Regions from separate parts of the Actinomadura fulvescens genome, predicted to be linked through region 1. Evidence: riboswitches for the same ligand, from Rfam matches in the RefSeq annotation. Region 1 holds a riboswitch; each other region holds the start of a gene.
The links. Region 1 has a riboswitch for cyclic di-AMP ahead of ABD333_RS23190 (NlpC/P60 family protein). Riboswitches for the same ligand answer to the same signal wherever they lie in the genome.
Positions count from the first base shown of each region.

Region 2: it holds a riboswitch for cyclic di-AMP, as region 1 does, so the genes downstream of both, ABD333_RS21095 (C40 family peptidase) here and ABD333_RS23190 (NlpC/P60 family protein) in region 1, are expected to answer to the same signal.
Region 3: it holds a riboswitch for cyclic di-AMP, as region 1 does, so the genes downstream of both, ABD333_RS06760 (CHAP domain-containing protein) here and ABD333_RS23190 (NlpC/P60 family protein) in region 1, are expected to answer to the same signal.
Region 4: it holds a riboswitch for cyclic di-AMP, as region 1 does, so the genes downstream of both, ABD333_RS32420 (coiled-coil domain-containing protein) here and ABD333_RS23190 (NlpC/P60 family protein) in region 1, are expected to answer to the same signal.

Region 1 covers NZ_BAAATD010000006.1:186,644-193,815, reverse strand. The annotation lists gene ABD333_RS23195 (LuxR family transcriptional regulator) at 235-465, shown strand; gene ABD333_RS23190 (NlpC/P60 family protein) at 1,108-2,097, opposite strand; cyclic di-AMP (ydaO/yuaA leader) riboswitch at 2,101-2,305, opposite strand; gene ABD333_RS23185 (amino-acid N-acetyltransferase) at 2,540-3,055, shown strand; gene ABD333_RS23180 (RDD family protein) at 3,137-3,820, shown strand; gene ABD333_RS23175 (RDD family protein) at 4,890-5,339, shown strand; gene ABD333_RS23170 (histone-like nucleoid-structuring protein Lsr2) at 5,960-6,280, shown strand; gene ABD333_RS23165 (ATP-dependent Clp protease ATP-binding subunit) at 6,641-7,172, shown strand, end outside.
Region 2 covers NZ_BAAATD010000005.1:433,456-440,627, forward strand. The annotation lists gene ABD333_RS21065 (hypothetical protein) at 1-712, opposite strand, end outside; gene ABD333_RS21070 (guanyl-specific ribonuclease) at 747-1,265, opposite strand; gene ABD333_RS21075 (MarR family winged helix-turn-helix transcriptional regulator) at 1,361-1,879, opposite strand; gene ABD333_RS21080 (amidohydrolase family protein) at 1,942-3,219, shown strand; gene ABD333_RS21085 (Mut7-C RNAse domain-containing protein) at 3,277-4,035, shown strand; gene ABD333_RS21090 ((deoxy)nucleoside triphosphate pyrophosphohydrolase) at 4,056-4,442, shown strand; gene ABD333_RS21095 (C40 family peptidase) at 4,521-5,582, opposite strand; cyclic di-AMP (ydaO/yuaA leader) riboswitch at 5,590-5,726, opposite strand; gene typA (translational GTPase TypA) at 6,073-7,172, shown strand, end outside.
Region 3 covers NZ_BAAATD010000001.1:1,461,828-1,468,999, reverse strand. The annotation lists gene ABD333_RS06770 (glycosyltransferase) at 1-1,278, opposite strand, end outside; gene ABD333_RS06765 (bifunctional glycosyltransferase/CDP-glycerol:glycerophosphate glycerophosphotransferase) at 1,262-4,186, opposite strand; gene ABD333_RS06760 (CHAP domain-containing protein) at 4,421-5,185, opposite strand; cyclic di-AMP (ydaO/yuaA leader) riboswitch at 5,199-5,350, opposite strand; gene galT (galactose-1-phosphate uridylyltransferase) at 5,753-6,769, shown strand; gene ABD333_RS06750 (pyridoxal phosphate-dependent decarboxylase family protein) at 7,086-7,172, shown strand, end outside.
Region 4 covers NZ_BAAATD010000010.1:116,928-124,099, forward strand. The annotation lists gene ABD333_RS32400 (LamG domain-containing protein) at 1-207, opposite strand, end outside; gene ABD333_RS32405 (sterol carrier family protein) at 285-722, opposite strand; gene ABD333_RS32410 (serine/threonine protein kinase) at 890-2,833, shown strand; gene ABD333_RS32415 (S8 family peptidase) at 2,985-4,160, shown strand; cyclic di-AMP (ydaO/yuaA leader) riboswitch at 4,321-4,484, shown strand; gene ABD333_RS32420 (coiled-coil domain-containing protein) at 4,487-5,422, shown strand; gene ABD333_RS32425 (hypothetical protein) at 6,388-6,627, opposite strand; gene purL (phosphoribosylformylglycinamidine synthase subunit PurL) at 6,814-7,172, opposite strand, start outside.

The sequences.
Region 1 (7,172 bases):
GTCCTCGTTCGGTTGGCCAACGAGTGAATCGTTACCCGGAGTTCCCGCACGGCGCCCCGCAATCGACCTATCGGCCACCTCCGGCCAAGCATGCGAGACAGAAAAGGAAATAGATGATCTAAGTCCGGTGGCTCCGGACCCGGCAACCCAACGCGTACAGATCGAGGCCTACCCGTGCCTGTGCAGCGGACGGCTGCATCCCCGCGGTCATCACCACGGACGAGGGAGGACGGAGTGGAACAGGCCACACTCGCACGTCGTGGCACTGACGATCTGCGATTGAACGAGGAGGAGATCAAGCTGCTCGCGCAGATCGCCAGCGGTGTCACCGCCGATGTGGCGGCACGCAAACTCGAGCTGAGCGCGCGGACGTTGAGGCGGCGTCTGCGCACGATCTGTGATCGGCTCGAAGTCAACACCCCTATCGAGGCCGTGGTGTGGGCGGCCCGAAGGCAACTCATCTGAGCAGTCCGGTAGCGAGAGAAGAACTCCGTCCGTCCCCGCAGCGGCGACGCCGACGTCCTGACAGGTAGGTCCCTGCAGGCGGCGTCGCCGCGGACGAGGTTCGTCAACAGGCGGCGGCCACGGGGGGACGCCGCGCTACCGAAGGTTGCGTTCTGCGCAGCACGCCCCATTCAGCAACCGCCCCACAGCGGCGCACCGCGCCAGCGGGATCCCACCGCGGCGCGTTCTCCACGGACCTGCAACATCGGCGGAGCGCTGCGTAGAGGCGCCACCGGAGTACAGCGCCAGCGGAATGCCCTGCGGCGCGTCAGCGGCGCGTCCCATCGACAGCGCCGCGCGCCAGCGGTGTGCTGCCCGGGCGGCGCGCTGCGCCGGTGGAGTGTTGCGCGGGCGGACGTGCTGCGTCAGTGGTGTGGTGCGTAGGCCCGGCCGGCCGGACTGAACAGACGGAGCGCCGCCTAAGCGGCGCGCCGTGCCGACGCGTTGGCAGTGTGTTCCATCGGTGGCGTGTCGCGTCAACGGGTTGCTGTGCGGAGGCCGTGCTGCGTCGGCTGAGCGTTGCGTAGACGGAGTCTTGCATCAGCGGTGTGTTGCGCCGGGCGGGGTGGCGCTTGGGTGGTGTGGTGTTGGTGGCGGGTCGTGTCAGGCTACGCGGACGGCGCCGGCGTAGGGGCGGCCTTCCAGGGGTGAGATTTTGACGACGTCGCCGGTCTGGGGGGCGTGGAGGAACTTGCCGTCGCCCACGTACATGCCCATGTGGTGCAGGTCGCTGTGGAAGAAGACCAGATCGCCCGGCTGGAGCTGGCTGCGGGAGATGTGTGTGCCCGCGTTCCACTGGCTGCCGGTGTAGTGCGGAAGGCTGATGCCCACCTGCTTGTAGGCCCACATCGTCAGGCCCGAGCAGTCGAACGTGGACGGCCCGGCGGCACCCCAGACGTAGGGGCGGCCGATCTTGCCCATTGCGTAGCGGAGGGCTTGGGCGGCCTTGCCGGTACCTACGACGGGCAGCTTGGAGAGCTGCGTGGGGTCTTTCTTGACCAGGCGGCCACGGACCTTCTCGTAGAGAGAAGTGACCTTCTTGCGCTGGGACTCAAGCTGGGCGCGGAGCTGAGTGACCTGCTTGGCGCGCTCCTCGGCGGCCTTGCGCGCGCGCTGTGCGGCCTGCATGGCCTGCATCAGGCCCTGTACGCGCGTTCCGTCCTGGGTCGCGAAGTAGTGGAGGGTAGCGGCCTGGTCGAGGAGGCGCTGGGGGTCCTGGGAGGCGACGAAGGAGACCGTCGGGTCGGCGCCGCCCTGCATGTAGCTGGTGGCGGCGAGGCTGCCGACCTTCTCGCGGACGCCTTCGAGCGCCTTCTCCTGGCGTTTGGCGTTGTCAGTGGCGACCTTCGCGGCACGCTGCGACTGCTGGAGCTTCACCTTGAGGCCGTTGTACTGCTCGGTCAGCTGCTCGAGCTGGTCGGCGAGCTTGTACGCCTGGGTCCTGAGCTCCTTGGTGGAGGGCTCGGGGTCGGCGTGCGCCGGGAGCGCTGGAACGGCGGTGGCAATGATCGCGGCGGCGAGGGCGACGGCCCCCGCCTTGCTCCGTGAAAGACGGGCAGAGCGCGAAAGGGACGCAGGGCGCAATGGCTCCACTCATTCTCCTCTCCTCGTCCGCCTACCGAGTTAGCTGACGGGTTCGGGCCGGAGCAGCCCTTCCGCGGATGTGCGCGGTCAGCCGCGCGGATGCGGATTCACCCCAGTCGGTGTCGGTCCGAGGGTCATCCCCACGAACCCTCCGAAAGTGGGTTCCCGGCTCCTCGGAACGCTGGTTCGCGGCCCGTGGATTCGGCGGTTCGGCCACCATGATGCGGTGGCCGATGTCAGCGCAGGAGACTAACGGAGTCGGCCTTCGATGCCAACCAGAACATGCGAAATCGCGGGTGCGCCCTGAGTGATAGCCCCGGGGTCAGTGTGGCTTACGTCACCCCCGAGACAGGGGTGTGGTCGTTTTTGTCTAGTCACCCGCGTGCGCTACCTACGGTAAGGGTGCGTCCACTCCAGGTAAAGGCCGCTGGTTCGATAATGTCGCCTGTTTGTGGAAGTAGTGATCCGGCGAGCCCGTACCGCCGATGTGCAGGAGATCCGCCGGTTGGTCGACATGTACTCCGGTCCGGGGCGTCGGCTGCTCAGGAAGACCACGGTGACGCTGTACGAGGACGTGCAGGAGTTCTGGGTGGCCGAGGACCGGCAGGGAGAGCCGCAGATCGTTGGCTGCGGCGCGCTGCACGTGATGTGGGAAGACCTGGCCGAGGTGCGTTCGGTCGCGGTGGAGAAGGGGAACGGCGGCCGAGGCATCGGCCACCGCATCGTCAGCAAGCTGCTCGAGACCGCGCGGGACCTCGGCGTGGAACGGGTGTTCTGCCTTACCTTCGAGGTGGACTTCTTCGCGCGCCACGGGTTTCAGCCGATCCTGGGCACCCCGGTCTCGCCCGAGGTGTATGAGGAACTTCTCCGTTCGTACGACGATGGCGTGGCCGAGTTCCTGGACCTTGACCGGGTCAAGCCGAATACGTTGGGGAATACCCGGATGTTGCTTCGCCTGGAGGACTGACCGATGAGTGAATCCCCCCATCGCGGGCGGCCGCCGTACCCGCAGGCGTCGGGCCCTGGGCAACACTGGCAGGGTGGCCAAGTGCCGCCTCAGCAGTACTGGCAGGGTGGCCAGCCTCCGCCGCAGCAGCAGTGGCAGCCCGCCGGTGTGTCGCAGCCGTACTACGACGACACGGCCGAAGCGGCCGAACTCCCCCTCGCCCCGATCCTGCGCCGCGCGGGCGCGCGCCTCATCGACTACGTGCTCGTGGCGGTCTTCGGTTTCGCCCTCGTGCTGCCGGTCGCGCTCGGGGTGATCGGTCTCGACACCGCCGGGGACAAGGCCAACACCGAGGGCGGTATCTGGAACTGGCCGATCATCTTCACGCTTTTCACGGTGCTGTCGGTGCTGCCTTTCATTTATGAGGCGGTGCAGCTGGCCATGTGGGGGCGGACGCTCGGCAAGCGCGTCCTCGGGCTGGGCGTGGTCCAGGTGCGCCCTGCCGGTGAGGCGCTCACGACATATCAGGCGGTTTGGCGGGCGGCGATCAACAACGTCGCCTACCAGATCGGCGTCTTCGTCTTTCTGGCGCTCGCGGTGATGATCTGGGACTACCTGGCGTACGGCATGTTGCTCGTCTGGGCCGGCGCACTCATGGCCTACCTGTGGGCGATCTGGGACCAGCCCCTGCACCAGTCCCTGCACGACCGCATGGCGGGCACGCTAGTGATCGACGAACGCGGCCAGTACGCGGAGTACGACGAGACCGCCGAGTACGAGGCCTGACAGGCGCAGCACCGTGTCCACGTCCGAACCCCCTCCACCCCCCAACAAACCCCCTCCGTCGGGCTCGGATTCGCCCACCTCCGATCCGTCTGACTCCGTCCCACGGGATGCCGCTACGCCTGACCCGAGTCCGTCTGACTCGGACCCGCCTAGCTCCGTCCCGCCGGAGGCGGCTACCTCTGGCTCCGGCCCGGCTAGCTCCGGCCCACCGCAGGCGGCTACCTCTGGCTCGGGCTCGCCTGGCTCCGGACTGCCTGGCTCCGGACTGCCGGACGCCGTTACGCCTGGCTCAGTTCCGAATGACTCGGGCCTGCCTAGCTCCAGCTTGCCCGGCTCGCAGGAGGCAGCTGCGCCCGGCTGGGGCCTACCCGGCCCTGCCCGGCCGGAGGCGCCTCCGTCTGACTTGGGCTCGCCAGGCTCCGGACTCCCGAATGCCGCTACGCCTGCCCCGGGTCCGTCTGGTTCCGGCGCGCTCGGTTCCGGTCCGTCGGGGTCGGCTGCGTCCGGCTTGGGTCCGTCCGGTTGCGCTCCGCCGGGCGCCGCTGCGCCTGACTCGGGTCCGTCTAGCTCTGGTCCGTCCGGGTCTGGCTCGCCGGAGTCGGCTCTGTCTGGCTCGGATGCGGCTGGCTCGGACGCCGCTGCGGCGGATTTGGGTCCGTCGGGGGCTGGTGAGGGTGGGCGGGGGTTCGGGGTGGGGGCGGCTGGGCCGTCTGGTTTTGTCGGAGAGGGGACGGGCGCGTTCGGCCTAGCCGGTGCTCCGGGTAGGGCAGATGACGCGTCACCTTCGTTCTCAGGGCCGTTGGAGGGGGAGGTTTCGGTGTCCTCGGGGAGCGGCGGCTCCGTGGACGAGTCTTGGGAAGAGCCGGGCGGGACGGTGGTTACGCCCGGCGGGGGCGTTGTTTCAGTGCACTTGGTCGGTGAATACGTCGGCTCGTCCAAGCCCCGCCCCGCCGATTATGTGGCTGGGAGATCTGGGGGTGTTTCGGGGGTTCCGCCGAAGGTCGCCGCGGCCGGTATTGGCGCGGCGGTTTCCCGGGAAGGGGCCTCGTCCGTCCCTTCGGCCGCGGAGATGGAGCTCGCCGAGCCGGGGCAGAGATTGCTGGCTCGCATCGTCGACACGCTCGTGGTCGGGTTGCCGGTCGCGATGGTCGTTCGGGAGGCCTTCCCCGGGCAGGAGGCCGACATCGTCTTGCCGCCGGCCGTCGCCGGGGTCCTCTTTCTTTATGAGTGGCTTCAGCTCGCCCTGTGGGGCCGCACGATCGGCAAGCGCTTCGCCGGCATCGAGGTCGTACGAATGGATTCCGGCAAACCGGGCGTGTGGCGTGCCTTCCAGCGCGCGGTGGCGTACTCGGGCCCGATCGCGCTGAGGCCGGTGGCGATCCTGGGCGTTCTCGCGGGCCTCTTCTGGGTCGCGAACGTGGCGGCAATGTACGAAGGAGGGCAACGCCAGGCCCTTCATGACCGTCTTGTCGGGACACTCGTGGTCAAACGTGCCAGGAACACGAGGTCTGGTCGCTGACGTCGGCTGGTATGCGGTCCGCCGCGACCGTGTGACGGCATTGACGGCTTTTCCGCTGATATAGGCATGCGTGCAGGTGCAGCGGCCGTGCTTGCACGTGCGGATGGCAACGGATTTCGTCGAGATCGTCGGGAGCGGAATCTATCCACATCCCGGCGGACGGTCCTGATCACCCGCGGGTGACGGCGGCGGGGGTGCATTCGGTCCGGTGGCGGTGGTGGTTAGTACCGTTACGTGGGGGTTAAACGATGGCTCCGGGATCGGTGTTGCCGCGTCCGTTAAGGTGGCGCCGGGCGTATTTCTCTCCCGGTTGGGCCCGTCCGGGAAAGCCGGTCGTGCGCGAATGCAAGATCGATGGCCCAGGTCAGGTGCCTCATGGTGACCCCCGTCACGTCGAAATCATCCCGTGCGCCCTGGCCGGACAATTCATGCGGGCCCCCTCCGGCGCCCCGCTGTCAGCGACTGCCTATCCGGTGGATGGCGGATTCGGTGACCATGATTACTTTGAGTTACCGGCAGGGAAGGAAACTTCATCGCGAGTGTTGAATTGTCATCGGTCGACTTCGCGGTATATCTTTGTCAACCGAATGCAGTTTGCTCCAGCTGAAAGGTCTGTCCCCATGGCACAGAAGGTTCAGGTGCTTCTCGTCGACGACCTCGACGGTGGCGAGGCGGACGAGACCGTGGCGTTCTCGCTCGACGGCGCCTCCTACGAGATCGATCTCAGTAGCGCCAACGCAAAGAAGCTGCGGGATTCTCTGCAGCCGTTCGTGGAGAAGTCGCGTAAGGCCGGCACCGTGCGTCGGCGCCGTCCGCGCGGTGCGTCCAGCCGCGAGCGGAGTGCCGACATCCGCGCCTGGGCCAAGCAGCGCGGCATCAAGGTCAACGAGCGTGGCCGTATCCCGCAGAACGTTGTCGAGCAGTACGAGGCGGCTCACTGACCCACCTCGCTTCGGCGGCCCGCCCCGACAACGGGGGCGGGCCGTTCGCTTCTGGCGTAGCGTTCGGTGGATTGCGACGCCCGCGAGGAGGTAGACAGGCCTCATTCGGCTAATCCGTCCCTGTACGGCATGAATGACCCCCCTTGCCGTGAACGACCTGCTGAAAAGCCCCGTTCGCTTGCGGCGTAGCGGGAACATGACGCACCGGTGGGGTAGTTGGATGAGGATGAACAGCGCTTAGCTGGGGAACGTCTCCTGGTGGGAGTGCACCGGGTTGGCCTTCTCGGGGCGGGCTAGCATGCGGGAGGACAGGACCGGACGTTCCGGACTCTGCCCAACCGCTCTGTGAGGAGCGACGAGATGTTCGAGAGGTTTACCGACCGCGCGCGGCGGGTTGTCGTTCTGGCTCAAGAAGAGGCCAGGATGCTCAACCACAACTACATCGGCACCGAGCACATCCTCCTGGGTCTGATCCACGAGGGTGAGGGTGTCGCTGCCAAGGCTTTGGAGAGCCTGGGAATCAGCCTCGAGGCGGTGCGCCAGCAGGTCGAGGAGATCATCGGCCAGGGTCAGCAGGCGCCGTCGGGTCACATCCCGTTCACTCCGCGCGCCAAGAAGGTCCTTGAGCTGTCACTGCGTGAGGCGTTGCAACTGGGCCACAACTACATCGGCACTGAGCACATCCTGCTCGGGCTGATCCGTGAGGGCGAGGGCGTCGCAGCCCAGGTCCTGGTCAAGCTCGGCGCTGACCTCAACCGGGTCCGCCAGCAGGTCATCCAGTTGCTGCACGGCTACTCGGGCAAGGAGCCCGCGGCCTCGGGCGGCCCGACCGAGTCGGCGCCGTCGACGTCCCTTGTGCTCGACCAGTTCGGCCGCAATCTCACTCAGGCCG
Region 2 (7,172 bases), on a different contig from region 1:
GGCCGATGGTCGCGGCTTCGGAGCCTGCATGAAGGGTGCAGGCTCCGGGCGACAAGGAGTGCAGCGGCCAAGGACGGATCTGCGGGGCCGGGCTGGTTTGCGAGGCCGTGCCCGTGTCGTTCTTGGGAACCTCATGTGCCAGCAGGGCGATGCGGGTGGGCTGGTACGGGCGGGCAGGGCCGATCAGGTCGCTACGGGACGGTTCGCCCTTGCTCTTGCCGAGGGCCAGCCGCTTCAGCAACTGGTCGATCAACCACACCCGCGGCCCCGCGGCTCCGGACTCCAGGGTCGTGACGCGGGGCCGCCCGTTCGCCAGGAGTGTGATCTTCGTTGAGCCGCCGTCCAGGACCTGCACGTCGCTCTTGATGACACGGGCGTCGCCGAGGCCCGCCAGCCGGGCGTCGCGGTAGATCTCGCGGTAGGCACGGTCGGTGAGGCGCATGTCTCTGACCAGCTCCCGCGCGGGCATCCGGTCAAGGTCGAGCGAGGTGACGATGAGCCGACCGTCGCCGTACAGGGACAGGTCCGGAACGGGGCGTGCGCCGGCGGGTCCCATGCCTGCCGTGAACCGCACCCGCAGCACGAGCGCGTTCGGGTCGCGGGGCGGGTCCGGTGCCCACCACAGGCGCAGATGGCCGACCGCGAGCACGCCCGCCGCCATGAAGGCGGCGAGGGCCCCGGCGATGATGATCCGCCGCGTCCGCACTGACACGCGGCTTGGACGACGCCTGTGCCGTGCCGGTTCCCTAGCAGCCGAAATCGATGCGCAGGAAGCTCCGGTAGTGGTTCGCCGTGTAGTACATGCCCTTGTGGCCCGCACTGCCTGCGGCGACGATGCGGCGGGCGCCACGGGTCGGTGACCCGGGGGTCTTCACGGTGTACTCGCGGTAGAAGCCGCGCGGCTGCTGGGGCAGCAGGCCTTCGCGGTTGTAGAAGATCGCGCCATCCTTGGGATAGGGGAACGGACCACCCCTGTCGATCAGGCGGACGGTGTCACCGGCCTCCCTGGGGAGCCTCGATTCGCAGATCGCCTCGATCGCGGCGGCGAAAGTCGTGGCGGAAGCCGTGGACGCGACGACGCTGGAGTACCCGGCGGCGGATGCCGTTTCCACCGCCGTGCCGGAGAGCCCGGCGGCGAGCAGCGGTACGAGGAGCAGCGAGCGCGCGGGACGGCGTGGGCGGGACGGCTTGGGCGGGGGACCGGGTCTGGGCGAGGGACCGGGGGCCGGTGAGGGACCGGGCTTGCGCGGGCGGGCGGCGACCATGGGTCGATCCTGCGTCGCGGGACCGCCCTCCGGTCAATACGGACCCGATCAGTTCATCAGAAATTGACGATCTTGTGAGCTGGATTTCGGCACAGTCAGCGGATTCGACGGCGGCCGACGACGAGCAATATCTCGCGAAGGGCGTCGGCGGCGTGCCGCATGGCCTCCTCGGAGACGCCGCCCAGCACTTCCTGATGGGCCCGGCCGGTCACCTTGAGGCCCGCCTCGGCGGCGCGCAGGCCCTCGGGAGTCAGCCGTACCCATCGGCTGCGCGCGTCGTCCGGGTCGGCGTCGCGTTCGACGTAGCCCTCCTTGGTGAGCCGCTGCAGCACGTTGCTCGTACCGCCCGACGTCAGGAGGAGGGCGCGGGTGAGCTCGGTGGGCTTGAGGCGGTACGGGTCGCCCGCACGGCGGAGCGCGACGAGCACGTCGAACTCGGCGTACGTGAGGCCCAGCTCGGCGAGTCCGGCGCGCATCGCCTGCTCCAGCACGTTGCTGAGCCAGGCCGCCCGCTTGCTGAGCTCAAGGGTGGCGATCGTCGCCGGTGGCAGGCCGTCCTCCACCCATTTGGGCACGAGCGCGTCGATGACGTCCAGGTTCTCGGCTTGCGGCACGTCCAGAGGATACTCGGCCGGATGGATTGCTTTTCGAAAAGCTTTCTTCTAACCTTTCGAGCATGACATCAGTCCTTCTCCGGGGCGGCGTCGTCATCGACACCGACCCCTCCCCCACCGTGCTCGGCGTCTCCGACGTGCTCGTCCGGGACGGGGTGATCGCGGCCGTGGGTCCCGCCCTGCCCGCCGAGACCGGCACCGAGGTGATCGACGCGAGCGGCACGATCGTGCTGCCGGGATTCGTCGACACCCACCGCCACACCTGGCAGTCCGGGATTCGCGCGATCCTCCCCGACAGCACCCTCCCCGCGTACCTGGAACGGGTCTTCTACGCCATCTCCCCGCGCTACGAGGCGCGCGACGTCCACGCCGGTGTGCTCGGCGGCGCGCTCGAATGCCTGGACTCCGGAATCACGACCCTGCTCGACTGGTCGCACATCCAGCACACGCCCGCGCACACCGACGCCAACGTCGAGGCGCTCAAGGCATCTGGCATCCGGTTCGTCTTCGGCTACGCGTATCCGGTGACGGGCGACGCCGGCACGATGGCCATCGAGGCCCGCCGCGTCCTGCGCGAGCACTTCGGCGACGACCGGCGTTCCATGGCGATCGCCGCGTTCGGCCCGGAGATCGCCGGAGCCGAACGCGGCGTCGCGGAGTGGCGGCTCGCCCGCGAACTCGGCCTGCCGGTCTCCGCCCACATGGGCGGGCGCGACACCGAGAGCGCCGAGCGGGGCATCGCCGTCCTCGAACGCGCGGGGCTCCTCACCCACCCGGCCACCTACATCCACGCCAACCACTACGCCGACGAGGCGTTCAAACGGATCGCGGCGAGCGGCGGCAGCGTCTCGGTGACACCGACCAGCGAGACCATGCTGAACATCGGCTACCCGCCCACCGGCCGCGCCCGCGCCGCGGGACTCCCCACCTCGCTGAGCGGCGACACGGTGGCGAGCGGCCCCGGCGACATGTTCAGCCTGATGCGCGCCGCGTACATGTTCGAGCGTGTCCGGCCGGACGGTGCGGGCCTCGGCTTCACGACCCGCGATGTCCTGTGCATGGCGACCATCGAGGGCGCTGAGACGCTGGGCCTTGGCGACGTCACCGGTTCGCTGCGCCCGGGCAAGCAGGCCGACCTCGTCATGCTGCGGACCGACACCCTGGGGATGGCCTCGGCGCATGATCCGATCGCCGCCGTGGTCCTGTGCGCCGACACCAAGAGCGTCGACACGGTGCTGGTCGGCGGCCGGATCGTCAAGCGCGGCGGCCGCCTCCTCGGGCACGACATCCCCGCCGTGCTGGCAGACATCGCCGAGTCCGCGGCGCGGGTCGGCAGGTAGGCGGACCGGCTGACAACTCGGAGGTGCCGGAAGACGATCGCGTGGCATGCTGGCGAGGTGGACGAGCCGGACGACAATCACGAAGCCGTGTTCTTCGAGATCTCCGAGACACTGACGCCGTTCCTGCCCGCGTCCCGGCGGCGCGCACGGCAGCGGATCGCCTACGACGGAACGTCGACGATCGGTCACCTGGTCGAGGCCCTCGGCGTTCCGCTCCCCGAGGCCGGGCCCATCACGATCGGCGGCACCGCGGTCGAGCCGTCGCACCGGCCCGCCGCGGGTGACGTGGTGCATGTGGCGCCGATGCCCCGGCCGCAGCCGGTGCCGCTGGAGCCGGGGCAGGAGGCACCGCGGTTCCTGCTCGACGTTCACCTCGGCACGCTGGCCCGCAGGCTGCGGCTGCTCGGCCTCGACACCGCCTACCACAACGACATGGACGACCCGGCGCTGGTCGTGCAGGCGAACGAGGAGCGGCGCGTCCTGCTGACCCAGGACCGCGGCCTTCTGCGGCGGCGGGCGCTGTGGCTCGGCGCGTACGTGCGCGGCTCACGGCCCGACGACCAGCTGAGCGACGTGCTCGACCGGTTCGCCCCCGCGCTGCGGCCCTGGACGCGCTGCACCGCCTGCAACGGCGTGCTCGTCGCCGTCGGCAAGGCGGAGATCGAGGCGCAGGTCAAGGCGGGTACGCTCCGTAACTACGACGTGTACGGGCGCTGCGGCGACTGCGGCCAGGTCTACTGGCGCGGGGCCCACGGCGGGCATCTGGAGGAGATCGTCGAGAGGGCCTCCCGGACCGTCGCGGCGGCCGGAGCCTGAGCCCGGCGGCCGGAGAGGTGATGACCATCAACGTTGTCGTAGGTGCCGCGATCATCCGGGACGGCCGCCTGCTCGCCGCCCAGCGGGCCGAGCCCGCCGAGCTGGCGGGCGGCTGGGAGTTCCCCGGCGGCAAGGTCGACCCGGGCGAGTCCGATGAGGACGCGCTGGTCCGCGAGTGCCACGAGGAGCTGGACGCCAAGGTCGCGCTCGGTGAACGCGTCGGCGGCGACTGGCCGCTCGGCACCGGGAGCGTCCTGCGCGTCTGGACGGCCGAGATCGTCGAGGGCGAGCCGTCGGCCCTGGAGCACCTGGCGCTGCGCTGGCTGGGCCTGGACGAGCTCCACGAGGTGGAGTGGCTGCCCGGTGACCTCCCGGTCGTCGAGGCCGTCACCGCCTACCTCCGCTGACGTCCCGCCGCCGCTGACGTCCGGCGCCCGGCGTCCGGCGTCCGGCGTCCGCCGGCGGCGCTCGCGTGGGCGTTCAGGTCAGGAGACGCGGTTGGCCCCGGCGTAGTCCGAACGCTCGGAAAGCTTGGAGATCTTGACCACGTCGCCGGTCTGCGGGGCGTGCAGGTAGTGGCCGCCGCCCACGTAGATGCCCATGTGGTGGAGATCGCCGCCGAAGTAGACCAGGTCACCGGCGCGCAGCTCGCCCTTGCCGACCTTGCTGCCGAGGTCGTAGAGATCGCCGGTGTAGTGCGGGAGGCCGGACTTGCCGACCTTCGCGTACGCCCACACGACCAGGCCCGAGCAGTCGAAGCTGTTCGGGCCGGCGGCCGCCCACACGTACGGGCTGCCGAGCTTGGTGAGGGCCTTGCGCGTCATCTTGGCGGGCAGGTCGGAGCCCTTGATCACGGCGGTGTACCCGGACGTGGGGTCCTTGACCCGGGTGGTCGTCAGCTTGTCCAGCTGCTCGGTGACCTCGTCCACCTTGGCCTTGGCGGCCGACCTGGCCTTCCCGGCGTGGGCGGCGGCCTGCCGAGCGGCGGCGTTCTTGGCCTGCGCGTCCCGCTGGGCCTTGGTGGCCTGGTCGATCCGCGCCTGCAGCGCGTTCACGACGGAGGCCTGGTTCTGGGCCAGGTACGCCGAGGCGGCCAGCCCTTCGGTGCCGCCGCCGGAGGCGGCCATCAGGTCCGGGCCGCCGGTCATGTAGTTGTTGGCGGCGAAGCGGCTGAGCTGCTCACGGGCGGGAGCGGCCTGGGCCGCCAGGGCGGCGGCCTGCCGGGTGGCGTCAGTCAGGGCGTTCTTTGCCTTGCCGAGCTCGACCCGGGCCTTGTTGTACTGCTCGGTCAGCCTCTCGGCCTCGGTGTTGAGGGCGTCCAGCTTCTTGCGCAGCTCGCTCTCGGTGGGCTTCCCGGTGGAGGTCGGCTTCCCGGTCGAGCGGGGATCCGGTGTCGGGGCCGCGGGCGCGAGGGCGGCGGCCCGTCCGGGAACGGCTGGAGCTGCCTGTGCGGGGGCGATGGCGGTGCCGATCGCGATCACCGCGGCGGCGGAGGCCGTGGCGGCGACGGGCACGACGAAACGGCGCCACTGGGGGTCCGGTACCAAACCGGGGTTCTCCTCTCCTCGTCCGCCTACCGGGTTAGCTGACGGGCTCGGGCCAGGAGTCGCCCTACCGCGTCGCGCGGACGCGGATTCGCCCCGGGGGTTGGGTCCCCGGCTCCCCGTGAGGGGACTCGGCGGTCCGGCCGCCGCCCTGGGCAGGACGTCGAGCGGCCGGAATTCGCAGGAGCGTACAAAGGAATGGCAAATTACGCCAAACCGGACACCGTGGCGTCCAAGTGATCAGGAGACCTTCACCACACCCGCGGCGACTTCCGCATCGCTCGCGACGGCCTTCAGATCTCCACCTCCGGGCCATGATTGGCGTGGTGGGGACCAGGGCCGCCACCCCATGCAAACGGCACGAACAGCGACAATCAGGGCGTAGAGTACGAGGCTTGCCCGGAGATCGGCCGGGACGGGGCGACGCGGCACGTAGAATCGGAGAGGCCGCACGTCTGCGGCGATCTCCAATCCTTCACCCAAGCGAGTTCGCATGCCCTTCTCCACGCGCGATGACCTGCGGAACGTCGCGATCGTCGCCCATGTCGACCACGGCAAGACCACGCTGGTCGACGCCATGCTCTGGCAGTCCGGCGCCTTCCGCGAGAACCAGGACGTCGATGATCGCGTCATGGACTCCAACGACCTGGAGCGCGAGAAGGGCATCACCATCCTGGCCAAGAACACCGCGGTCCGGCACAACGGGATGACGATCAACATCATCGACACCCCGGGCCACGCGGACTTCGGCGGGGAGGTCGAGCGCGGCCTGTCCATGGTCGACGGCGTCGTCCTGCTGGTGGACGCCAGCGAGGGTCCCCTCCCCCAGACCCGGTTCGTGCTGCGCAAGGCCCTGGAGGCCCGGCTGCCGGTGATCCTGGTCGTCAACAAGACCGACCGGCCCGACGCGCGCATCGACGAGGTCGTGGACGAGACCTACGAGCTGTTCATGGACCTCGACGCCGAAGAGGACCAGATCGAGTTCCCGATCGTCTTCGCCTCCGGCCGCTCCGGGCGGGCCTCGCTCAACAAGCCGGGCAACGGCGAGCAGCCCGACAGCGAGGACCTGGAGCCGCTGTTCGAGGTCATCAAGAACACGATCCCGGCACCCTCGTTCGACCCGGACGCCCCGCTCCAGGCGCACGTCACCAACCTGGACGCCTCCAGCTACCTCGGCCGGATCGCGCTCTGCCGCATGTACGCGGGCACGATCAAGAAGGGCCAGCAGGTCGCCTGGTGCCGCCACGACGGCAGCATCGAGCGGGTCAAGATCACTGAACTGCTGATGACGGACGCGCTGGAGCGCAAGCCCGCCGACCAGGCCGGCCCCGGCGACATCATCGCGATCGCCGGCATTCCGGAGATCATGATCGGTGACACCATCGCCGACCCCGACGACCCTCGCCCGCTGCCGCTGATCACGGTGGACGAGCCGGCGATCTCCATGACCATCGGTATCAACACCAGCCCGATGGCCGGCCGGGAGAAGGGCACCAAGGTCACCGCCCGCATGGTCAAGGACCGCATCGAACGCGAACTGGTCGGCAACGTGTCCATCCGCGTGCTGCCGACCGAGCGTCCCGACACCTGGGA
Region 3 (7,172 bases), on a different contig from region 1:
ATCCCCCTCGGCGGTAAAAGAGCGTGACCCCGATTCCACTCGAACGGCCGTTCCAGGCAATGTGGGCGGAAATTCACTGTCGGCTCGATGGGTTCTTCCCGCTTGCGCCGGTACACCGGATGTGTCTCGGTGGAGGAGGTCGAACAGCCGTTCCCACCGATCGAGCACGACGTCCGGGTGGAAGCGCAGCACCGAGTCGCGTGCGCGGGCGCCCATCGTCCGGCGCAGCGCGGCGTCCTCCATGAGCGTGCCGAGCGCCGCCGCGAACGCCGCCGTGTCGCCCGGCGGCACCAGCGCGCCCTCCTCGCCGTCGGTGATCAGCTCGCGGACTCCGGGGGCACAGTCGAAGGCGACCGTGGGCAGGCCGTACGCCATGGCCTCCAGCACCGACATCGGGAGGCCCTCGTCCCGGGACGGCAGCGCGAAGATCGACGTTTCGGCGAGCGCCGCCTCGATCTCGTCGGTGACGCCCCGGAACTCCACCGAGCGGGCCATCCCCCCGTTCCGGGCGCGTTCCCGCAGCTCCTCCTCCTGCGGGCCGCAGCCGTAAAGGCGCAGGCGCCACTCAGGATGGCGGAGCGCGACCTCCTGCCACGCCTCCAGCATCATGTCCAGGCCCTTCTCGTACGAGAGCCGCCCGATACAGGTGACGACGGGTGCGTCGAGCGTGGGATAGCGGCCGGGTGACACGTGCAGCGGGTTCGGCATGTGGTCGGCGTTGGTCATGCCGTCGCGCGCCCACGCGTCGGCGTCCTCGGGTGTGAGGGCGAGCATCCGGTCGACGTCGGCGAAGTACTCCTTGACCCGCCCGTACCGGGACGAGCGGCGGGTCGCCGCGTACGACTCGTGGCTCATCCCGATGACCTTCAGGCCGCGGGTCTCGGCGCACGCGACCCATTCCATCGCCCAGATCTGCGCGCAGATCACCACGGCACCCGGACGGGCGGCGGCGAACAGAGCCGAGAGCCTGCCGGCGCCTTTCCGCAGTTCTTTCGTCCGCTTGTGTTCTCGCTCGCGCGCCGCCACGTTGAGCCGTTGGCGCAGCGTTCGCGGGCGCCATTTCAGCGTCGAGGGCCGCCATCGGTCGTACAGGACCACCACGCGGTACGAGTCGTCCGGGCCGTAGTCGTGCGGCTCGGGCGCGCGGGTGATTCCGACGAGCGTGACGAAGTGCCCCCTGGCCGACAGCAGGCGCGCCAGGTGGTGCGCCCACCGCTGGAGTCCTCCGACGGCGTCGGTGTTGTTGCAGACGATGAAAACGTCACGCGGCTCGGCCACGAGGATCCCCTTGCCTGAAGAATCGGTCCACCACGGCCCGCGCGGCGGTGCCCTGGTCGTGCTCGCCGAACCGTTCGGCGAAGGCCCGGCGGCGGCCCGCGCCCGGATCGCCACCGGCGGCGAACGCCGACAGCTCGGCGACCAGCTCGTCCTCGGTGCGCGTGATCGGGCCGGGCGCGTGCCGGGTCAGGTCGAAGTAGCCGCGCCCGAACGCCACGTCCTCGGGAAGGTGGAACACCATCGGCCGGTCGAGCAGGGCGTAGTCGAACATGATCGAGGAATGGTCGGTGACGAGCGCGTCCGCGAGCAGCAACAGCGGCGTGACGTCGGGGACGGTGCCCACGTTCCGCATCGAGCCCTGGACGGCGGGAGGCAGCCGCACGGTGCTGAGGTAGTGCGGGCGGACGAGCAGCAGCAGGTCGTCCCCCAGCTCCTGCACGAACCGGTCCGGGTCGACGGGCGGGTCGAGGCCGCGGACCGGGCGGCCGTCCGGACCCGAACGGAACGTCGGCGCGTACAGCACCACCCGGCGGCCGTCGTCGTTCAGGCCGAGCCGGTCGCGCAGCGCGGCGACGTCGGCGGCGAGCTCGGGATCGTCCCGGCCCTGGGTGACCAGCGGGTCGTTGCGCGGATAGCCGACGGGCAGCAGCTCCGCGCGGACGCCCATCCCTTTGACGAGGGTGCCGACGTCGTGCTCGGACCGCACCAGGAAACAGTCATAGCGTTCGACCATGCGCTGGAGACGTTCGCGCTGGCCGCGGGTGCCGCTCTTGATGCTCGGCTGGTCGAATCCCATAGTCTTGAACGCCGATCCGTGCCAGGTCTGGATGTAGGTGGTCTCCCGGCGCTTTCTGAGGCCGTCGGGGAAGCCCTGGTTGTCGATCCAGTACTGAGCTCTGGCCAGTGCGAGGAAGTAGCTCCACGAACCCCGTTTGACGAGCGTCGCGTCAGAAGGAAAGCCGCGGGCGGACGACGCGTACGACCACACGGCGTGCACGGGGACGCCGGTTCGGCGCAGCTCGCGGTAGATGTACTTGGGGTTGTCGGAGTACTGCTCGCCGAGCTGGCTCTCGAACACCACGCTCCCGGCCCGTACCGGAAGCCTGCTGAGCACGCGGTTGAAGACGGCGACCTTGGTCTTGCGGGCGGTGAGCGTGCGCAGGACCGACCGTTCCAGCCGGCGGACGCGGGTCCAGGCGCCGCGGCCCGGCGGAGTGGCGGCGGCCCAGTGCACCGCGGCCATCGTCGCGCAGGTCAGCCTGCCGGCACCTTCCAGCTTGAACGCCAGATGGCCCGCGCCCGTGACGTACGAGCGCATGCCGTCGGCCGCGAGCCGGGTGAGACGGGGCCGTACGGGCAGAACGACCCCCTCCAGCGTCTGTCCCGTACCGGTGCCGGTGCTCTCGCCTGGGCAGGTGCTTTCTCCCGTACCCGTGCCCTCCCCCGGCCGCGTCACGATCTCCTCGCCGTCGACGTCGAGGCGAAACCGCACGTCCCAGACGGGATCGGCGAACCCGAACGGACGCAGCCGCCGCGCCGGGTCGAAGTCGGCGCGCCAGCGGAGACGGTCGCCGTCGTGGGTCACGGTGGCGGGGATGCGGCGCACCCGGGCAGGGCGGCGCCGATCGTTCAGTTCGAGCGTGCCGCTCAGCTCGGCGTTGGCGGGGACGCGCCGCAGCACGTTCAGCACATGGCCTTCGATGTGCGCGCGTCCTCCCCGCATGGCCAGGCATGTGACCGTGTTGGCGGGCGACAGCTCGCGCAGAGGCCGCTGGTGCAGGCCCAGGCCGGTGACGTCGAGGACGCGGCGGGCCAACGCGCTGTCGGCGCGGCGCGTACCCCAGAAGATCCGGCCGTCCTGTTCCCGTAGCTGGCTGCGCAGCTCCGTCCGCTTGCCCCGTCCGTACTCGGCCGCGGCGAGCGCCCCGGTCAGGTCACGCTCGCGGAGCAGGAACGCGGCGATCGCGGGGACCGGATTGGCCTCCGCGAAGACGCGCGCGTCGAGTTCCGCGAGGTAGGCGGCCGCCAGCTCCAGGAAGCCCGCGCGGTAGACGGTGTCGCGATCGCGCAGCTCGCGCAGGTAGAGCAGCAGATCGTGGTTGACGAACTTGGCGTCCTTGGCCCGTTTCAGCTCGTACGCGCCGCGCAGCCGGAACAGCGCGTCGATCCGCCGGTGGACCTCCAGCCGGTCGGCGAAGTTGGCGAGTTCGGCGCGACGGTTGGAGATCGACGGCGCGGTCACGGCCTTCGGCTCGACGAACCAGTTGTAGACGCGGTGCGGGATGAGAGCGGTGCGATCGGCCGCCAGGTAGGCCTCGGCGGTGAACAGCAGGTCCTCGTAATGCAGGCCCTCGACGAAGCGCAGCCCGTGGTCGAGGAGGAACTCGCGCCGGTAGGCCTTGTTGGTGGACAGGGTGTCGTAGAGGAGATCGGGCTTGTCATGGAGGGACCCGAAGAGCGCGCGGCGGGCGTAAAGCCACGGGTACCAGTGGCATTCCTTGGAGGGGGCGTAGGCGGTGTTGAGCAGGATTCGCGTGCAGAGGCCGGACACCAGATCGGCCCCCGTCTCCTCCGCGGCGGCGACCAGGTTGAGGCAGGCGTGCCGGTCGAGGAGATCATCGCTGTCCAGGAACATCACGTACCGGCCGCGGGCATGCTCGGCCCCGACGTTGCGCGGCCGGCCGCAGCCTCCCGAGTTGACCGGCAGGCGTACGGAGCGCACGCGCCCGGGGTGCTCGTCCGCCAGCTCGTCGGCCACCTCGCCGGTGCCGTCCGTGCTGGCGTCGTCCACGACCACCGCCTCGACCGCGCCCAGCGACTGGCCGAGCACGGACCCGACGGCACGCGGAAGCCGCGCGGCGTCGTTGTATCCGATCACGACCACGCTGACGTCCGGTCGCCCGGGCATCGAACAACTCCCTCCGCTTCATCCCATGTGCCGTGTTCCTTTCCAGAAACGCGGATCACGGGTCCAAGCAGGGGCAAAGCGTCCGAATGCTTCGTATTACCGAAGATGGGTCGAACTCGGCCAAACAACTCAAACACGCCCGAAGGCCGAAACGCCCGAAGGCGCCCGGCCGGAGCCGGGCGCCTTCGTAGCGGGGGGTCGAGTCCTGCGAGGGTCAGGACTCCTTGGAGAAGGTCAGGACTTCTTGTTGTAGTCGGCGTAGTCGGGGTAGCCGTAGCCCACGACGGACGACTTCGGCCGGACCTTCTTGACCACGGAGCTGCTGATGTTGCCCTCGACCGTGGAGATGGTGCCGTCGCCGTTGTCCTTGACGACCATCCCGACGTGGTCGATGCCGTCGATGCCGCCGGACGAGCCGTTCTGCCAGTCGAAGAAGACCAGGGCACCGGGCTTGGCCTGCTGGCCCCACTTGTTGTTCTTGTCGAGCCACCGGGCGTGCTGGACGGTGTAGGCGTCCCAGCCCATGCCCTTGACGCCGGCCTGGGCGCCGACCCACGACACGAACATGTTGCACCAGGCCGCGCCGCTGTACTCGGCGGGGTCGCCGCCGTCACGCTTGGCGGTGAGCTTGGCCTCGTTGGTCGTCATGTACCAGTCGTGGAACTTGGTCTGGCCGTCGCGGCCTTCGGTGATGCCGACCTGCTTCATGGCGACCTTGATCGCCTCGGCGGAGGTCGCGGGGGCGGCACTGGCCTTCTCGGCCTTGCTCGCGGAGACGGCCTCGCCGGACTTGCCGGACTTGCCGGACTTGCTCGCACCCTTGCGGGCGTGCTCGGGGCCGGCGACCTGGGCGTCGGCGCGGGTGTCGGCGGTGGCGTCGGAGCCGAAGGGGCTCAGGACGGCGAGCCCGAGGGCTCCGGCCAGGACGGCGCTGAGGGCGACGCCCACGATGGTGTTCGGGTCATCGGACGCCGGCTTCACGATTTTGCGATCGAGCATGAAAGAGAAACTCCCTAACTCCCATGTCGCCTACCGGGTTAGCTGACGGATTCGGGCATGGAAGAGCCCTACGGCGTTCGCGATGGAACGCCGATTCACCCCTGCAAAGTGGGTCCCCGGCTCCGCATCCGGTGAGGGGGGATGCGGACTCGGCCAGGGGCACCGCGAGCGCGGTGCCCGGCTATTCGGATGGATCTCGGAACGAAGGCGCGGAACACACGGCCGCGCGTCAAGGCCACGTCAATGGGTGGCCACCGTTCGACGATCAGGGCCTGATGCGGCTCAAGACCGGCGCAACGCATGGGGTGCGTCGCAAGATTCGGACAGAAGGTATCAAACCCTCACGAGATGGCAAATCATCACCAAAGAGGTTCTTCGAAGTGCCACATGGATCTCAACACCGACCCCCAAGGGCCCATTCCCGTTCTCCCAACAGAGCGTCAAGATTGCGTGTAAGAAGGGCATGCAGCCCCGCCAGGCAGGGGGATTTCGCATGGGCCGTGGCCCTCGTCACAGGAGGGCCGGGGCTGCGCGTGGCAGGGTGAACCCATGATCGAAGGACGCGGGGTGAAGCGCACCGTCACCCGGCTGGCCGACGGCCGCGAACTGATCTACTTCGACCGGCGGGACGACGCCGACCGGAGCGCCGCCGACGAGCGGCCGCTGCCGGGCCGCGCGGCGGCGTCGGAGCTGCGGTACGACCCGCTGCTCGACGAATGGGTCGCCGTGGCCGCGCACCGCCAGACCCGGACCTTCCTGCCGTCGGCCGACGACTGCCCGCTCTGCCCCTCCTCGCCGGGACGGCCGACCGAGATCCCGTCGCCGGAGTACGAGGTGGTGGTGTTCGAGAACCGGTTCCCCTCGTACGGCGACGGCGTCTCCGGCGGGCGCTGCGAGGTGATGTGCTTCACATCCGAGCACGGCAGGTCGTTCGCCGAACTGCCGCCTGAGCAGGTCCAGACCGTCATCGAGGCCTGGGCGGACCGTACCGCCGAGCTGTCCGCGTTCCCCGGCGTGGAGCAGGTCTTCTGCTTCGAGAACCGCGGCGAGGCGATCGGCGTCACCCTGCACCACCCGCACGGGCAGATCTACGGCTACCCGTTCGTGCCTCCGCGCACGCGGCGCATGCTGGACGTCGCGGGCCGCCACCCGGGTGATCTCTTCGCGGAGGTGCTGGCGGCCGAACGCGAGGAGGCCGTACGCGTCGTGGCGGCCAACGAGCTCTGGACGGCGTTCGTGCCCAAGGCGGCGCGCTGGCCGTACGAGGTGCACGTCTACCCGCATCGCCGCGTCCCCGACCTGCCCGCCCTGGACGGCGCCGAACGCGAGGCCTTCGGCGCGCTTTACCTGGACCTGCTGAGCCGCCTCGACCGGCTCTTCGGCATGCCGCTGCCCTACGTCTCGGCCTGGCACCAGGCGCCCGTCCGCACGGACCGCGACCTGGCCTGGCTGCACCTGGAGCTCTTCTCGGTCCAGCGCGCTCCCGGGAAGCTGAAGTATCTGGCGGGCTCGGAGTCGGCGATGGGCGCGTTCGTGAACGACGTGAGCCCGGAAGACGCCGCCCGCCGCCTCCGCGAGGCCTAGGGCGCGTTTCATAAGCCCCTGTCCTACTGCGCGACGCCCAGGCACGCGCCTCGCCGCGTTGTCGCCCCACCCCACCAAAACGCTCCGCAGAGCTCCGCGTTTCGGCGGGGACCCCGGACAAGCGGTCGACAGCCAAACCCGGGCTGACTCCCTCCTCCGCCTTGCGATGCACGCACCTGGACGCCGCTCGCTACGGACGCGACTCATGAAACACGCCCTAGCGCACCAGGCCACTTCCCGGCATTGGACCGCGACACGGCACGAGCCCGTTCTCTAGCGTTCATGGGGTCCCCCGGACCGCTGTGAGGAGACCGTCATGGACGCCCGTCTGGCCGATGATCTGGCTCGAATGCCCGAGTTGCTGGAGAACGTGCGAGCCAGGGCCGCCGGCATCCTGGCCGGG
Region 4 (7,172 bases), on a different contig from region 1:
GAACCCGAAGACCTGGCTCAGGACCAGCTGGGGGGCCGCCTGGACGACGGCCCGCCCGTTCCCGTCCACGCTGAGCGCCTCGCCGTCGCGGCCGGGCACGATCTCGGCGTCCCCGTCCAGTGCCGCGGGCAGCCCCCCGCCGGTCGTGTCGTTCACCCGTGGCCCGTCGAGGTCCGTGACATCGAACGTCCAGTGCGCGATGAGCATGGCATCACCCCGGGTTGTGATCCCTCCACGTTTTCAGCGCACCGCCATCGAGGCAAGGCCCGAAATTGGACGTGCGGTCAGTACAGCGGAAGGTGGGCGGAGAGGTCGGCCCGCGAGCCACTGGCGCGGACCCGGCCGTTCTCCAGAGCGTCCGTCCAGGTCAGACGCCCGGTCGCCAGCGAAATCCAGGTGATCGCGTCCATCTCCACCACATTGGGCGGGGTTCCCCGGGTATGGTGCGGGCCGTCGATGCACTGCACCGCGGCGTGTGGCGGGACCCGGACCTCCACCGAACGGCCGGGCGCGAGTTCGGCGAGCCGGTCGAGCAGGAACCTCACGGCCCCCTTGACGACCGGCCGGGCGGGCTCGGCGGCACCCGCGTCATAGGCCGCCAGGACGGTGTCGAGCGCGGTGCGGCGAAGCGACCGGGGCTCGTCGTCGCCGGCGTGCGGATCGAGGCCGAGCTCGGCACGCTGCTCGTCCAGCACGGAACGGGTGAGGCGGTTACGCGACATCGGCACCGAGGTTAGCGCGTCGCTTCCGGTGGCCGTCCGGCCACCTCACCCGCCACAATCGGACGTCACCCGGTAGAAAGGGACCGGCGACGACACGGGGGCGAAGAGCAAGGATCGGGGGGCCCGCCGGAACGAGGTCCCGGCGGGAGAACACGGAGGTTCGTTAGATGGCCGAGGCTCTGCCCCTGCAGCCCGGTGATCCGCGGCAGCTCGGCGACTACGAGATCATCGGCCGGCTCGGCGTGGGCGAACAGGGCGCCGTCTTCCTGGGCCGCAGCCCAGCGGGCGGCACCGTCGCGGTGAAGCTGCTGCACCTGCGGCTCAGCGGCGAGCCCGCCGCGCGGGCGCGGTTCGCCGGCGCGTTCGCCGCGGCCCGGCGGGTCAGCGGTTTCTGCACGGCCGCGATCATCGACGCCGACGTGGAGAGCGACCGCCCGTACGTGGTGAGCGAGTACGTCGGCGGTCCGTCGCTGCACCGGCTGGTCACCGAGGAGGGCCCGCGCGGCGGCGCCGTGACCGAACGGCTTGCGGCCGGCATGGCGGTCGCCCTCGCGGCCGCCCACCGCGCCGGGGCGGTGCATCACGACTTCAAGCCCGGCAACGTCCTGCTCGGCAGGGACGGGCCCCGCGTCACCGATCTCGGCGTCGCGCGGGCGCTGGAGGCGGTCACCGCCGCCCCGACCGGCCGCGTCACCGATGATCCTTCCTACAAGGCCCCCGAACAGCTCCGCGGGGTGGGCATCGGCCCCGCGGCCGACATCTTCGCCTGGGGCGCCACTCTGCTGTTCGCGGTGACCGGTTCGGCTCCGTTCGGTGAAGACTCCCAGTCGGAGGTGATGCAGCGCATCGTCTACGACGAGCCCGATCTTTCCGCGCTTCCCGAGTCCCTGCGCGAGGTGGTGGGCGACGCGCTGGCCAAGGAGCCGGACGACCGGCCCGCCGCGCGCGACGTTCTCGACCGGCTGGTCGGGACGGAGGGGACGTTGGCCGACCGGCTGCCGGACCGGATGGTGACCGAGGGGCGTGCTCTCGCGGCCGCCAGCGCTCCGGTCCCCGGGCCCGCGCCGGCGGGGCCTGCCGCGCCCCGTTCCCAGCCCACGATCACGGTGCGGCCCCCGATCTCCGTTCCGCCTGCTCTGCGGAACGAGATGGAGGTCACCAGACCCGAAAGCCCCGCCGGGGCCCCGGCGGGGAAGGCGGCTCGTGTGGGCCAGGCGGAGGAGGTCCCTCCGGGCGTACGGTCGGACGAGGCGACCCAGGCCATGCCCGCCGTCCCGGCACATCCCCAAGCGCTCCCGCCCGCCCGTCCGCCGACGCCCCCAGCAGGCCCGGGAAGCCCAGCAGGCCCGGCCGCTCCGGGAGGCCCGGGAAGCCCGGCCCCGGCAGGCCCGGGAAGCCCGGCAGGCCCGGCCTCCCCAAGAAACCCCGCCGGCCCGGGGAGCCCGGGAGGCCTGGCCGGCCCGCTGTCCCTCCCCGCGGCCATCCCCGCTCCCGCCGAGTCTTCCGAACGGGTCCCGCACCTCATCCCCGGTATGGACACCGGCGCCCAGCGGCAGCTTCCAGACGACGACCAACGCCACCACACGGCGGTCTTGGCGGCTCCCCCGGTCTCGCGGATGCCGCGCATGCCGAGGTTCCGGCGACCCGACAACCACGTGCTCGGCGTCGCGGCCTCGCTGACCATCGGTGTCCTGGTCGGCATCGCGATCATCGCTTTGGTGCTGTGGCCGCAGCTCAAGGGTGACTCCGACGACTCGCCGCAGACAAGGCCGGCGAACGACGACCGCCCGGTGTCGACGATCCCCGCGTCCTTCGCGGGCACCTGGAAGGGCACCGCCGTCAACGCCAGGAGCTCCGCCTCGTTCCCCATCGAGGTGACGTTCCAGGCCGGCAACAAGGTCGCGCAGGCCCGGCTCAACAACAACTGCGTCGGCACGCTGACGCTCACCAGCGGGACGACGCAGCGCCTGGAGATGTCCCTGACCGTGGCCAAGCCCTGCACGAGCGGCAATGTACGGGTCGTGCGCCAGCCTGACGGCACGCTGCAGTACGCGTGGATGCACCAGCCCGGGGCCGACCCCGGTTACCAGGGCAAGCTCAGAAAGGCCTGATCGAGGAGACGCCGCCCGAGCTCGACCGAATTGTCTGGTCTAGCTGCAGATATCGGGACGCATCCAATAAGGTACCCCCTTGTCGGTTCCCCCTGGATCATGGTCGCACCGCCCGTGCCCCCGCTCGTGGCCGCGACAGAAGGAGTCCCTCGTGCGGGCTGTCCCCCGAAGGCTGCTGATCACCGGCGCGGTCGTGTCCTGCGCCGCCACGGCCGCCGTGTTCCCCGTGCTTGCCGACCCCGACCACTCGGCCCTCGTTCAGGTCACCGCCGCAGAGGGCACGCCGATTCCGGGCAAGTACATCGTCACCCTGAAGGACGGCGCCTCGACCGCAGCGGCCGCTCAGCAGGTCAAGGCCGCCGCGGTGGAACGATTCGACGGCGTGCTCAACGGCTTCGCCGCCAAGCTCGACTCCACCCAGCTCGACAAGCTCCGCCGCGACAGCCGCGTGGTCGCGATCGAGCAGGACCAGATCGTCAAGATCAGTGAGGGCGGCACCCAGCGCCGGCCGCTGCCGTGGGGCCTGGACCGGATCGACCAGCGCAAGCGCCCGCTCTCCGGCTCCTACCGGTACAACAGCGTCGCCCGCGGCATCCACGCGTACGTGATCGACACCGGGATCGACGTCAAGCATCCCCAGTTCGAGGGGCGGGCGTCGATCGTCTGGAAGGCCGCGCAGTACCCGAACGGCGCCGACTGCAACGGCCACGGCACGCACGTCGCGGGCATCATCGGGTCGAAGCGGTACGGCGTCGCCAAGAAGGTCAAGCTCCGTGCGCTGCGGGTGCTGGGCTGCGACGGCACGGGCCCGATGTCCAACGTCGTGGCCGCCGTCAGATGGCTGCGCGGCCACGCCGTCAAGCCCGCGGTCGCCAACATCTCGGTCGGCGGCCCGAAGTCCCCGGCGCTCAACACCGCCGTCGCCAACCTCTCCCGTTCCGGTGTCTTCGTCGCCGTCGCTGCCGGCAACGACGACAAGCCGGCGTGCCACACCTCTCCCGCCGGCGCCGCCGGGGTCGTGACGGTCGGCGCGACCAACGCCTCCGACCGCCGCGCGGACTTCTCCAACTACGGCAAGTGCGTGGACATCAACGCGCCGGGCGTGGGCGTGCCCTCCACCTGGCCGGGCAACGGTCGCGAGGTACTCGACGGCACTTCGATGGCGGCTCCGTACGTGTCCGGTGTGGCCGCGATGTTCCTGGTGAGCCGACCCAAGGCGAGCTTCGCCCAAATCGAACGGTGGCTGAAGACCAACGCGACCCAAGGGCGTATCAAGGGTCTGCGCAACGGCACGCCGAACAAGCTTCTTTTCAAGGTGAGAGTGTGAACCGGCTCACATAAGATGGCCCGGCTTCCATGTGGCGCCCCGCTTCCGGGACCGGCGGGCACCGCAGCCCCGCCAGGGGTTTAATCTTGGCGAGGCAACGAACGTTCTTTCCAGCTCATTGGCATTCGGTCGGTGACTCGCCTCGGCTAGACGGGCAGTCTGGCCGAACCCGCCGAGTCCCGCGCGATGCCACGCGGGAGCCGGGGACCCACATGTCGGACGACCCGACCGGGGTGAATCCGGATTCGCAGCCAGCGGATCCGGTAGGGCGACCTCTAGCCCGAACCCGTCAGCTAACCCGGTAGGCGATCGAGGAGAGGAGATACGTGGAGACCCCGACCTCCACCCGCTGGCGCCGCGTACGGCTCGCCCTTGTGGCCGTGGCCGGCGTCGTGCCGTTGGTGGCGAGCGCCACGGTCACCGGTCCGGCGGCGCAGGCCGATCCCGGCGACAGCGGCCGCGTGAGCAGGCTGAACGACCAGATCGAGAAGCTGGACAAAGCGTACGGCGGCGACCTGGCCAAGCTGAAGGACACCCAGCACGAGGTCAGGGAGGCCCTCAAGAAGGCCCAGGACCTCAAGCAGGATCTGGCCGTGGCACGCGGGCTGGTCGCCCAGATCGCCGCCTCCCAGTACATGACGGGCGGCGCCGACCCCTCCGTGGCCGTGCTGGCCGACGACGACCCCTCCACGTACCTCAACAACGCCTCACTGGTCAGCCACGTAGCCCAGAACCAGGCCGCCAAGGTCCGCCAGATCCAGCAACTCGTCGCGCAACAGGAACAGGCCCGGACCGAGGCCCAGAATAAGATCAAGCAACTGGAGAAGCAGATCAAGGATCTGCTCAAGGAGAAGGCGCGCGTCAAGGCCCTCCTGAAGAAGTACAAGCCCGAGTCGCCCAGCGTCGGCATGAACGGCGTCACGCCCCGGATGAAAAAGGTCCACGACATCCTGGACGTGGAGTTCGGCCCGTACCCGACCATCGGCTGCGTACGCTCCACCGGCGACCCCCAAGACCACGGCACCGGCCACGCCTGCGACTTCATGGTCACCACCGGAGGCCGAATGGCCACCGGCAGCGCCCAAACCCTGGGCGACCGCACCGCCGCGTACGCCATCGCCAACGCCAGCAAGCTAGGCATCAAGTACGTGATCTGGCGCCAGCGCATCTACGACATGCGCAGCCCCGGCTGGAACTCCATGAGCAACCGAGGCGGCGTAACCGCCAACCACTACGACCACGTACACATCTCAGTCTTCTAGCAAGCTCCCCGCACACATCCGAAAGCACGGCAAGACGTCCGGCATAGCCGGAGACCCCGCCCGCAGCTCGACGTGAGGGCCGCACACCCGAAGCGCGGCGTGGGTGAACGGGTAGCACAGCACAAGCGAAGCGCGGTGTGGAAGCGCCGTGCTGCAGACGCGGCGCGGGTGCACTGCGGGTGCGATGTCGACGTGGTGCAGACGCGGCGTGGACAGCGCGACGCAGCGTGGCTGAGGCACGGCACAGGCGAAGCACGATGCGGGTGCGGTGCGGACGCGCGTGATCAGACGCGGTGTGGACGCGGTGGGACGGTGCGGTGCGCGGACGGTGCGGTGTGCAGACGGCGCGGCATGCGGGCGGTGCGGTGTGGACGCGACGCCGCGTGGAGGCGACGAGCGCAGACGAAGCCAGCGCGGGCGCAGGTGGACGCGCGACACAGCCGAAGCGCTGTGCGGGCGCGGTGCGGGCGGCGCGGCACGCAGACGCGCGGCACGCAGACGGCGCGTAGTGCAGGCGCGGTGTGCTGACAGCGCGACATGCGCGCGGTGCGGTGTGGACGCGACGCCGCGTGGACGCGACGAGCGCAGACGAAGCCAGCGCGGGCGCAGGTGGACGCGCGACACAGCCGAAGCGCTGTGCGGGCGCGGTGCGGGCGGCGCGGCACGCAGACGCGCGGCACGCAGACGGCGCGTAGTGCAGGCGCGGTGTGCAGACGGCGCGGCATGCGGGCGGTGTGGTGTGGACGCGACGAGCGCAGATGGAGCTGGCGCGGGGCGCAGGTGGTGAGGCGCGGTACAGCCGAAGCGCTGTGCGGGTGCGGTGCGGGCGGCGCGGGGTGCGGGCGGCGTTGCCGGGCCCGGTCGGCGGCCGGGCCCGGCGGGTCGCCGGGGCTCCACGCACGTGCAGGTGGTGCCGGGGTGGACAGGCATCCGGCACCACCTGCGGCGAGGCGCGGCGTTATTGCTCAGTCGTCGTGCTTGTCCTTCTTCTTGTCCCAGCCCTTGTCCTTGTACTTGTGGACCGGTTCACCGTTGAAGTAACCGCCGTAGCAGACGTAGTCATCTCCGACGGGCAGGACCGAGCCGCCCTTCTCCTTGCACAGCCAGCCCGGGACGCCCGGGTCGGCAGTGGCCGGCCCGGCGCCGGCAAGGCCGGCGGTTGCTGCGGCGGCACAGGTGGCCGCCAGCATGAGGAGACGCTTCACAAGTTTCTCCAATCACGTTCTGTGAGTGAATAAGTACCGAACGTCACCAATAATGCCCCGGCGCTGTCAGTAAAAACTCGCCCTTACCCCAGGAAACAGGCAAGGACGGCAAACACTGGGTACCGACATGGAAGAGCGCCCGGACACCCTGTTTCGGGGCCCGGGCGCTCGACTCGTTCGGGTGGGTCAGTCGGCGTAGCTGGGAAGCGTGCGCTCGTGGGCCTCGCGCAGCTCCGCGAGGGGGATGGAGAACAGCTCCTGCGTGTCGCCGTGTCCGGCGACGGTGAGGGAGTCACCGCCGGTGACGCCGATCTGGGTGACCGGGACACCGGCCTGCTCGCAGAGGGCCGCGAGGCGGGCCTCGCCGCCGGGGCGGATCGCCACGACGGCGCGGGCCACGGACTCGCTGAAGAGCGCCACAAACGGGTCGCCCGGAAGGGTGATCCGGGCGCCCAGGCCGCCGCGCAGGCAGGACTCGACGAGGGTCTGGGACAGGCCGCCGTCGGAGATGTCGTGCGAGGCCGTCAGGAGTCCTTCGCGGGCCG